DNA from 2 places in the Lysinibacillus zambalensis genome. Region 1 is predicted to be linked to the other one. Evidence: a T-box and tRNA genes for the amino acid it is inferred to sense, from the RefSeq annotation. Region 1 holds a T-box; the other holds one or more tRNA genes.
What was found. A T-box is a leader RNA that pairs with one kind of tRNA and senses whether it is charged. The one in region 1 lies ahead of argS (arginine--tRNA ligase), so its partner is inferred to be a tRNA-Arg.

Region 1 (5,889 bases):
AAGGTTTTCATTATCTTACTGCCCTTTATATTCCTTGAAATGGAGATTTCTGTCGGAAAATGAAAAAACAATCATAAAGACCTACAACAATTTAATAGGTTGTAGTTGCTTCATTGCTACAATATCGCTAGAATGATTATGTATCTTTTTTTGTTTTAGATTATACATACATATTTATTGTTGCATATGCGTTAAATGCATTTGGTTAGTTCTTAAAGTTGATATTCTGCTGCTATTCCAACCCCAAAGATTTACCACTACGAATATCAGTATAGGTAACTGTCAGTAGATGACTATTATTTCATCATATTTTCATGCCGTGCCGTCCAAAAATGGTACCACTTGTTATAGGAAATGAAAACCCATGAACTCACCAAGGTAAGTTATTTTAGTGGGATTCAATTTTATCTACTGTATGAAAAACTATTTTGATAAGTACCTAGACTGTAAAGACCTATTAGGTTTGCTACGAACTCACGTTGAAATGTAAAACAGTTAATAACTATATAAATATGTCATGTCAACTTTTTCAAAAGGTGATCATGATTATAAACAAGAGATGCATATGGAAAATTTATCTATCGGAGGTATGTTATGGGTAAGGGCTTGATAAGATCAGCCATATTAATAGTAGTAATTGTACTAGGTATAGGAAGTTATTATTTTATAACAGATATTAGAAGTGAAATGGCACATAAAAAACTTGTGAAAAACTATGAAAAACCAATTCCGAAAACGATAAATGACGAATATGATGTAATTGTCATTGGTGGAGAGCCAGAAGGAGTTGCTGCTGCAGTTTCAGCAGCTCGTAATGGTGCAAAAACACTTTTAGTAGAAAAGCGTGAGGAATTAGGTGGGTTATTTACGTATGGAATGCTCAATTTCCTTGATATACCTCGAAATGACTCTAAACGACCAGTCAGTATGGGTATTTTTAAAGAATGGCACGACCTAGTTAGAGGGAAAGATGCCTTTGGAATTTTAGATGCGAAAGCTGCCTTTAAAAAGCTTGTCGATGAAGAACCGAATTTAACGCTTTCTGTTCAAACCGAAGTTGTTAATGCCGGCCTTGATTCAAATCAGCTAACATCAGTAGAATTAAAAAATAAATATGGTACGTATATTGTAAAAGGCAAGACATTCATTGATGCTACACAAGATGCTGATTTTGCTACAATGTCAAAAGTTCCATTTTTCATGGGTGGAGAAGATATTGGTATTAAGGATAAGAGAATGGCTGTTACCTTGATGCTACATTTAAAAAATGTTGATTGGGATAAGGTGAAAAAAGAAGCAAATTCAAATACTTTTGGTGGTGCTCACCTAAATGATTCAGTTATGTGGGGCTTTACAAAGCTTCATGATGACTATAAGCCAGTACAAGAAGGTACGAGACTACGAGGCTTGAATTTAGCAAAAGTAGATGATGAATATTATATTAATGCTTTACAAATTTTCGGAATCGATGGTTTGAATGAACTTTCCAAACAGGAAGCAATTGAAAAAGGAAAGAAAGAGACTGAACATATTTTAAAATATTTACATGAGAAGTTTCCTGGTTTTGAAAATGCAGAAGTTGTGAGTTATCCGGAGGAACTATACGTCCGCGAAACAAGACATATTTGGGCAGAATACCAATTACCGATGTCTGATGTTTGGAAGAATAGTGATCATTGGGATAGCATTGGCGTAGCTGCGTATCCAGTTGATGTACAAGCTCAAACGCCTCATGATTATGGATATGTTATTTCAGCTCCAAAACAATATGCCATTCCTTTCCGTTCTTTAGTGCCGAAAGAAATCGATGGCTTGCTTGTTGTAGGTCGTTCTGCAGGTTATTCATCACTTGCAGCGGGGAGTGCACGTGTCGTTCCAACGGGTATGGTGACAGGTGAAGCAGCTGGAGCAGCAGCAGCATTAGCGATTAAAGAAGACGTAACCTTTAGAGCATTGAGCAAGGACAAAAAACTCATCAATACTTTACGGGAAGATTTGAAGAACCAAGGAGCCTTTGTAGATCCTTTTGAAATGGATTATCCTTATAAAGATGAATGGTATGATAAATCTATTCAAACTTTAATCAATTACGGTCTTGTTGTCGGTGGTTATTCGAATAACTTAAATGTTGAAGATACGGCAACAAAGATTAAGTTTGCGAAAATGCTAAAAGAGGGCGTTCAACGTGTTAGTCCAGAGAAAATGAACGAGCTAAAGGATAAGCTGGATGTCGTTATCTATAAAGTAGCTAAAAAAGAAAAAAGCCCAATTAAAAGAGATGAAGTTGCAGAATTCTTGACGGAAGTATTAGTAGGCAAGTCAAGTGATAATAACTGGGATGTATTGCTTGAAAAAGGGATTATCAGTGAAAAATTAGCAAAAAGATTAACGGAAAACAAGGAACTAAAATTAAAAGAGTTGTATGCGATAATGGCTGATGTCATCCATTATTCAGAAAAGGAACATACCCACTAATTAGTGGGGAATGTTCCTTTTCCTTTTAGTTATCGCATTCATGTATTCGTAATATGCTCTATCACTTTAAGTGCTCCATTTGAATCGATTCAATTATTTAAAAATGAAAAGACGGTTGACTAAAAAAAAGAACTCCTGTAAAATATTTTGAAATTACAGATAAATTCGATGATAAAGAGAGTAGTTTATGGAATTACTGGAAAGCGAATTAGGGATGGTGTGAGCCTAATGCAGAAGCCATAAATGAAACGCACTTTGGAGAAGGTTCTCGAATTAGTAGTAGAGAATATCGGGGAGTCACCCCGTTAACAATGGAAAGTGGTCATATTATATGGCAACTAGAGTGGTACCACGGGATAACTATGCTCTCGTCTCTATTTTAGAGACGAGGGCTTTTTTTATCTTCATTTAGTATGAATTGTGCGCGCACAATTCAAAATCCGGACACTTTGTTTGTCTACAAGAAAACGGGAGGAGAATGAATATGAATACACAAATTGCAAAAAGTATAGCTGTGGCATTAAATAATGTGCTGTCAATTATTGAAATTCAAAATTTACTGGAGAAACCAAAAAAATTGGACTTAGGGGATTTGGCATTCCCGTGCTTTACGTTAGCCAAAAAACTAAGAAAATCCCCTCACACTATCGCGTCCGACAAAAAAAATAATATAAGCTGCGATTTCATACAAGAAGTTCAAGTAGTAGGTGGTTATGTCAATATTTTTTATCATCAGCCAACGATTACTCAACAAGTTCTTTGCAAAATTGTAAAAGAGAAAAATTTATACGGGACTCAACAAGAGTCAAAAGGGAATATAGTACTGGATTTTTCTTCACCTAATATAGCGAAGCCTTTTTCTATGGGCCATTTACGTTCAACAGTAATCGGTAATGCTTTGGCTAATATCGCCGAGAAAAACGGCTACAAAGCAATTCGCATTAATCATTTGGGTGACTGGGGAACGCAATTTGGTAAATTAATCGTCGCATATCAAAAGTGGGGAAATCAAAAGACGATTGAAGCTGCCCCAATAGAGGAACTGCTGAAAATTTATGTAAAATTCCATGAAGAAGCGGAGCAGGATGATTCACTGAATGAACAGGCACGTACTGCATTTAAAGCATTAGAAGATGGGGATGAAAAGACGTTAGCTCTTTGGCAATGGTTTAGAGATGCATCACTCGAAGAATTCAAAAACATTTACGAATTGCTTGGAATTGGCTTTGATTCATTCGCTGGAGAAGAGTTCTATAATGACAAAATGGCTGCTGTTGATAAGGAGTTGGAAGAAAAAGAACTGCTTGTGAAATCCGAGGGTGCTCATGTCGTTGAAATAGACAATATGCCTCCATGCTTAATAACCAAAACTGATGGTGCTACGCTTTACGCTACACGTGATTTAGCAGCTGCTTTTTATCGTAAACAACAATATGACCCTAAAAAATCATTTTATGTTGTAGGGCATGAACAGTCACTTCATTTTAGCCAATTATTTAAGGTCATTGAGAAGATGGGGTATGAATGGGCAAAAGACTTGCAACATGTGCCTTTTGGGATGATTTTAAAAGAGGGCAAAAAAATGTCGACGCGTAAAGGAAAGATCGTTCTATTAACAGATGTACTAACAGAAGCAATAGCTACGGCGAAGCGAAATATCGAGGAAAAAAATCCAAATCTAATGCATAAAGAGAGTATCGCACAACAGGTTGGTGTAGGAGCGGTCATTTTTAATGATTTGAAAAATGATCGTGTTCATGATATTGAGTTTTCTATTGAGCACATGATGAATTTTGAAGGTGAAACAGGGCCATATATTCAATATACGTATGCACGTATTGCATCTCTTTTGGCAAAAGCAGATGCATAAAGTTATGAAGTATCACTCGAACCATTAGGTGAGCAAGCATGGCCTGTTATTTTATTACTCGAACAGTTTCCGAAAGTAATTGCTAACGCCTTTGAACTAGCAGATCCATCACAAATTGCTAAATACGCTTTACAATTAGCGCGTCAATTTAATAAATATTATGCGCAAAATAAAGTATTGGTCAATGACAGCCAATTAAAATTAAGATTAGCATTTTGTTTATGTGTATCCATTGTGTTAAAAGAGTCGTTGGCATTATTAGGCATTGCCACACCTAAAAATATGTAAGTATGATTAGTGTGTCTACAACATCGTGCTAGCTATATCCTGCAACTAGTAATAGCTGTGGAAATTGACCATTACTAGAAAAAATGGTAAAAGAGTATAGTGAGAATTCAAAGGTCTTATCAAATTTCGTTGAATTTTTAACCGCATAATTAGAGAGAAGGTTTTTAGAAAGTATGGAGAAAAAGCAAAGGCGTGTTTCCATGGTACTTGTGGTTGTTTGTATTTTCTTAGTTGCGCTCAATATGCGCCCAGCAGTCACAGGAATAGGACCACTATTTAATGTACTTTTAGAATCACTCCATATATCAAATACGAAAATGAGCTTTTTAACATCTATTCCGGTGTTTTGTATGGGACTCTTTGCACCATTCGCAGTCCCATTACAAAGAAAACTTGGAACAAAAACAGCTATTACGCTATTAATAATCATCCTAACAATAGCAAATGGTCTACGCTTTTTAAAAGAAAGTTATGTACTACTTGTAGTCACAAGCTTTGCGGCAGGATTTGCCATTGCACTGATAGGACCTATATTAAATGCCTATATTAAGAAAAAATTCCCGAGTCGTTTTACTACGGTGGTTGGTATTTATTCATTTGGAATAGGAACAGGTGCAACATTGAGTGCGGCACTAACATTACCATTTTATAATCATTTTCATGAGAGCTGGACGATGGCACTTGGCTTTTGGGCAATACTTGCTATTATTGCTCTATGTATATGGATCCTGACAATACAAAATCAAGAGCTACCAGAGACAGCTGTATTTACAGAAAAAGTAGCACGGAATCCGTGGAAAAATGTCCGTGCTTGGACCATTTTAATTTACTTTGGCTTACAAACATCTTTGTTCTTCTCTATGATGTCCTGGTTAGCACCGATGTTACAGGATAAAGGCTTTTCCCTTGGCGCTGCAAGTACTATGCTAACATTTATGTCTATTGTACAAATGATTGGGAATATTTTGGTCCCTATATTAATGGAAAAATGGTCGAGTCGAATCGGCTGGCTCTTCTCCTTGGGGGTCTTTGGTATTTTTGGCTTTGTGTTGCTATGGGTAGGCTCAGGGGCTTTATTATGGATTGCGGTATTCATAATTGGTATTGTCTTAAGCGGCTTATTTCCAATCGGTTTATTACTACCATTGGATGAGGCAAGAAATGACGAGGAAGCAAATAGCTGGTCATCTATGGTGCTTTCAGGCGGCTTCATGATAAGCGCCATTATCCCTATACTGATTGGCTATTGCTATGAT
Region 2 (5,889 bases), on a different contig from region 1:
TATACCAACATTTGTATGTTTGTCAATTTTCTGGTTCAACGATTTGTATGTATTCATTATCATAGGTGCAAAAAATTGATACCGAACGAATTTCCCTTTACTTTTTGTAAAACAGTTATTATATCCTCTTGATTGTGTTGAGCAGACAATGGTCCACATACTCCCTATCTTAGTGTTTAAGACAGTTATATTGTTAGCACTTTTAAACCAGTAAAAAAGTGAACTACAAATGAGTCCACTTTTTGAATATATTCAATCGCCTCAGCATTATTCGTCTAGGTTCGGAAAAAAGTTAAAATTTCCGACTTGCTCCACCACCAGCTGATGAGCCTCCTCCGAATCCGCCAAAGCCACTGCCTCCAGAGCGACCACTGCCAAAGCCGCCACCAAAACCACCTGGATAACCACCACGTCGACCTGAACGGGGTCCTCCCCCTCTACCATTTGATACAACAAGTACTATGATAATGATTAAAATAATCATCCATGTTGGCATTCCTTCACTGTCAGCTGTATTTTCAGGCACCTCTCCATCCCAATCGTACTCTTGCGCGACATTTTGAAATACTTCCGCGTACGTTGTTTTAAATGCCTTATCCATATTTTCAGCACCTGCATTTGGATAAAACGCATCATCTAAAATGCGCCCCAGTTTGCCATCTGGTAATGCCCCTTCAAGGCCTTGGCCTACCGCGATCACAACATCATTATTGCCTTTCCCCTGCCCAAACGTTGCTAAAATTAACACACCATTATTTTTTTGGGCATCACCAATACCCCAAGAGCGAATCATTTTTGTAGCATACATTTTTGGTTCTTGGCCATTAATATTATCTACTGTTACGACCATAATTTCAGCACCTGTACCTTTATCTAGCTGCTCTGAGTAACGATTGAGTTCTTCCTCCAGAGAGGCAGATAAAACATTTGCAAAATCATGAATATACGTATTTGCCATCGGCGTTGGCATTGCGGCATCTGATGTTCTAATAGATAAACTAAATATGAAGCCAACAATAGCAAGTTGGGCCATCAACCGTTTCATTATTGTTTACCTGAACCGCTAAAATCTATAGATGGTGCCTTTTCAGCACCGGCAGCAGCTTTAAAGTATTCCTTCTGTTCAAAACCAAACATCCCAGCAATTAAATTGCCTGGGAAACGTTTGACTGTTTTATTAAAAGCCTGCACTTCATTGTTATAATCTTCTCGGGCAACAGCTAAACGGTTTTCAGTCCCCGCTAATTCATCCATTAATTGACGGAAGTTTGCATCTGCCTTTAAATTCGGATAATTTTCTACAACTACTAGCAATCGACTAAGTGCTCCATTCAATGCATCATTGGCAACCGCTTGCTCCTTTGGACTTTGAGCATTTCCCATTTGTGCACGTGCGTCTGTAATGCTAGCGATAACCTCTTTTTCATGGTTGGCATATCCTTTTACAGATTCTACTAAGTTCGGAATCAAATCGAAGCGACGTTGTAACTGATTTTCAACCTGAGCCCATTTCGAATCAACGCCTTCCTCGGCCGTTACAAGGCTATTGTATTTTGGTATAAATAGTAAGGACATTACAACTAAAATAATAACGATAATTCCGATAGGTCCAAATATTTTTTTCAACTTTAAAACCACCTTCGCTTTCTTTTAGCTATCATTCAAAATCAGAAATACTATTTATTTTGATGATGAGCCATTCTTTTCATTACCACTAATGTGCAACAAAAAAAACATCTCTATTCTACATATATGCAAACGCATCAATACCGTATGAAATTTGTCTAACGTGCCATACTTAATATGTAACAAAACTATGATATATAGGAGGCGCTTTTTTTGACACAATCGTTTCAAAATGAATCATCAAACCAAACATCATTCAACCAGCAACAAAGCCTAAATCATGGTGGACATGAGGTAATGGACATGCATGAAACAATTGGCGAAATCATTGCTGGAATGAATCAATCCATCTTTTTACGTCAACATGTTAAGGATCCGGAGTTACTTAGCATTTTGGATCGCCAATATAATTTCACATTAGGTATGTATAACACAATTGTGGAATCATTTAAAACAGGGCATGATCCTACTGTACCTACAGGACGCTATCAAATGGAGACAGGAAATGATTTTAAATATGGATTAAATCCTGGCCAACCTAAAAAGCCTATGCAAAATGCAAGCGAGCTCAACGACGAAGCAATTTCTGGCTTCCTATTAGGTGCTCAAAAAGGGGCAGCAAAATGTATGACTGCTGCCGCAACTGAAACTACAAACCCTGTAGTTCGACGAGTTGTCGCTGATAGTATTCCCAACTGCATTGAAATGGCATACGAATTATCTATTTACCAAAATATGCATGGCTACTATCAAGTACCACAATATTCTCAACAAGATATGCACACGATGCTTAATTCGTTCGACACAACAACAAATCCCCTACATTAATAATAAAAAAACAAGAGCAGTCCCATATGTGATGTATCATCACAAGGGGCTGCTCTTATTTAATGAACTATAAATTTTCCTCGCTCGTTTTGCGGATTACAAAAAGCTTTTCTCTTCAACCACTAGCCAACACAATCTCTAACTCCACGGTCAAAACCCATTGCACATGTTACTTTTTTGCAAAAAAAAGAATCCCCTCAGATAGGATTCTTTTTTTCGACTAGTATAACTAGTCTTCACGTACAGTATGTTCACTAAAAAATAATTTGGAGTTGTTGCTTTTTTGAAGGTTTGAAAGGAACAGATACGGGAATAATGCCTACTAGGTAATATCCCCATTAATTTCCCTCTCTTTCTCCTCTAAGCAGGCTGCTAAACTACTTATTAGGAGAATTCGAGTTATAAAAATATATTAAATAATCAGTAAAATGGCGCCCTCGGAGGGAATCGAACCCCCAGTGCAAGAACCGGAATCTTACGTGTTATCCATTACACCACGAGGGCAATTGAGCACAAAAAAAAAGTACCCACTAGGCTTAACAAAAAGCATGATGTAGATAATCCTCATTTGAAGCATACCTGACAAAATAGTGTACTGTACTTTAACTTATGACCTTATTCATTATACAAACGTATTGCTCATAATTCAACTATAGAATGTAAAACATTTAAACTTTTTTTATCTTCATACAGTAAGTGTCAAAATACCTAGTAAATAAAATGTAGCCACCAATGTACGTCACGCATTAGAAAGGAATTTAATGTACGGGCTTCAGGCGCATCATTTATCTACGTAAAGGTAAAATTATTTTAATTTATTTCACTTTAACAGGGTTAATATTTGACCTTCCCTGACTATAATGTGTATGATAAGGATACAGCTGAATACGATGGAAGTTTTCAGCAAAAGTATTCGAATTTAGTTTTCTAAGGAGGATTTAACATGAATTTAATTCCTACAGTTATTGAACAAACAAGTCGTGGTGAACGTGCGTACGACATCTATTCACGACTACTAAAAGACCGTATTATCCTATTAGGAAGTGCAATTGACGACAACGTTGCTAACTCAATTGTTGCTCAACTCCTATTCCTACAAGCAGAAGATCCAGATAAAGATATCTTTCTTTATATTAACTCACCAGGTGGATCAATTACTGCCGGCATGGCAATTTATGACACAATGCAAATTATCAAGCCACAAGTACAAACAATTTGTATCGGTATGGCTGCATCTATGGGTGCTTTCCTACTTGCAGCTGGTGAACCAGGTAAACGTTTCGCATTACCGAATGCTGAAGTAATGATTCACCAACCACTAGGCGGTGCACAAGGTCAGGCAACTGAAATCGAAATCGCTGCAAAACGTATTTTATTCTTACGTGAAAAATTAAACGGTATTTTATCAGAACGTACAGGTCAACCACTTGAAGTCATTGCAAGAGATACAGACCGCGATAACTTCATGACTGCTGAGCGCGCAAAAGAGTACGGCTTAATCGACCAAATTATGGATCGCAACGACCGTAAATAAAAAAGACGAAAGGCATCTAAGGTTTATTCCTGAGATGTCTTTTTTGTTTGCTTTGATGGGTCTACCCTGATTCGGCTCTTCTTTCCGTCGCTTTGACCTTTCTATCCACGATTTTGTCGTTTCTATCCACGACTTCAGTACTTCTATCCGTCGCTTCGGTATTGCTTTCCGTCGCTTTACCCTTTCTTTCCGTCACTTCAGCTTTTCCATCCGTCGCTGCCCTTCTTTCCGTCACCCCGCACTTTCCATCCGTCAGCCTCTTCTTTCCGTCGCCTTAACTTTTCTTTCCGCCACTTCACCCTTTCTCCCATCGCTTCGACTTCGACTCTACTCCCTATCACTTCAATCTTCCTATCTCTCCCGTCGACGATCGATACAGGATAACATTGGCCTTCATTTTAAGTTGTACAAATATCCAACAAAAATGGGACTTGCTTTTTCAATATGAAAGCGCAAAAAAACTGCCCAATATGTAAGTTTTACCTCTCGGACAGTTTCTGCATTATACATTATGCGTTTTATTAATCTTCTTTTTCAATTAGAGCTGCTAATGCTGTAACCGCTTGCTCAGCATCGTTACCATCACCGCTAAGGACAACTTCTGTTCCTTTTGCAATGGCTAAGCTCATAACACCCATAATGGATTTAGCATTTACTTTTTTCTCGTCTTTCTCAAGAAAGATATCTGCGCTAAAGCGATTTGCTTCTTGTACAAATAGCGCTGCTTGTCTAGCTTGTAGTCCTAATTTTAATTTTACATGGACTCTTCTCTCGGTCATTCTTAAAACTCCCCTTTACTACCGTTCATCTTATTATTTTTATCTTACCTTACTTACTAGCAAAAGAACAACACGTACCTGAAAAGTATGAAAATTTAGCCACCAATTTTTTCGCCACTTCTTAATGCATCGGCAATCTCATCAATTTTACGTAATCGATGATTGACACCTGATTTACTAACCGTTCCACTTGATACCATTTCACCAAGTTCTTTCAGTGTTACATCTTGATATTCTACTCGTAATCGCGCTATTTCACGAAGTTTTTCTGGTAATTGATCGAGACCTATTGAATTTTCAATAAATCGTATGTTCTCTACTTGACGTAATGCGGCACCTATTGTTTTATTTAAGTTCGCTGTTTCACAGTTAACAATGCGATTAACACTATTTCTCATATCTCGTAATATGCGGACGTCTTCGAACTTCATCATTGCTTGATGAGCTCCAACAATATTAAGGAAATCGGAAATTTTTTCAGCTTCTTTTAAATAAGTTACAAAGCCTTTTTTTCGTTCAATTGTTTTTGCATTTAGCTCAAATTCATTCATCAAATCCATTAAAGCCTCGCCATGTTCTTTATATAATGAATAAATTTCTAAATGGTAGGCTGATGTTTCTGGATTGTTGACCGAACCTCCAGCTAAAAATGCTCCTCGTAAATATGCTCTTTTTTGGCCACCCTTTTTAATGAGCTCCCGAGAAATAGTATGATTAAATTGAAAGTCGTCTGAGATGATTTCTAAATCAATTAGTAGCTCACGCGCACCTTCTCTAACACGGCAAATGTATACGTTATTTTTTTTCAAACGCATTTTTTTTCTAACAAGCAACTCTACATTATATGGATATAGCTTTTTCATAATCGTATAAAGTCTTCTTGCGATTGCAGCGTTTTCGGTTTGTACGTCTAAGCTTAACTGCTTATTAGCGAAAGATAATGAACCATTCATACGAATTAGGGCAGATACTTCTGCTTTCATACAATGATTGTCCGCTTCTATTTGAGTTAATTCCTTTTTCGTTTCAGAAGCAAAAGACATATCACGCCCTCCTTTCAACCTTTTGTTCTATGTATATGCCATCTTATCATATACAATAAGCGCTTTATAATTCACTAAC

Region 2: it encodes a tRNA-Arg, which carries the amino acid that the T-box ahead of argS (arginine--tRNA ligase) is inferred to sense. The anticodon was not compared.

What each region holds. Positions count from the first base shown of each region.
Region 1 is NZ_JBEGDG010000001.1:78,672-84,560, forward strand. Features, by position in the region: gene ABNX05_RS00415 (FAD-dependent oxidoreductase) at 595-2,475, shown strand; T-box leader at 2,635-2,854, shown strand; partial or broken gene argS (arginine--tRNA ligase) at 2,954-4,633, shown strand; gene ABNX05_RS00425 (MFS transporter) at 4,807-5,889, shown strand, end outside.
Region 2 is NZ_JBEGDG010000028.1:3,427-9,315, forward strand. Features, by position in the region: gene ABNX05_RS23135 (TPM domain-containing protein) at 293-1,045, opposite strand; gene ABNX05_RS23140 (LemA family protein) at 1,045-1,626, opposite strand; gene ABNX05_RS23145 (spore coat protein) at 1,840-2,454, shown strand; tRNA gene ABNX05_RS23150 (tRNA-Arg) at 2,884-2,958, opposite strand; gene clpP (ATP-dependent Clp endopeptidase proteolytic subunit ClpP) at 3,398-3,988, shown strand; gene ABNX05_RS23160 (hypothetical protein) at 4,050-4,223, opposite strand; gene ABNX05_RS23165 (HPr family phosphocarrier protein) at 4,510-4,767, opposite strand; gene whiA (DNA-binding protein WhiA) at 4,863-5,810, opposite strand; gene ABNX05_RS23175 (gluconeogenesis factor YvcK family protein) at 5,885-5,889, opposite strand, start outside.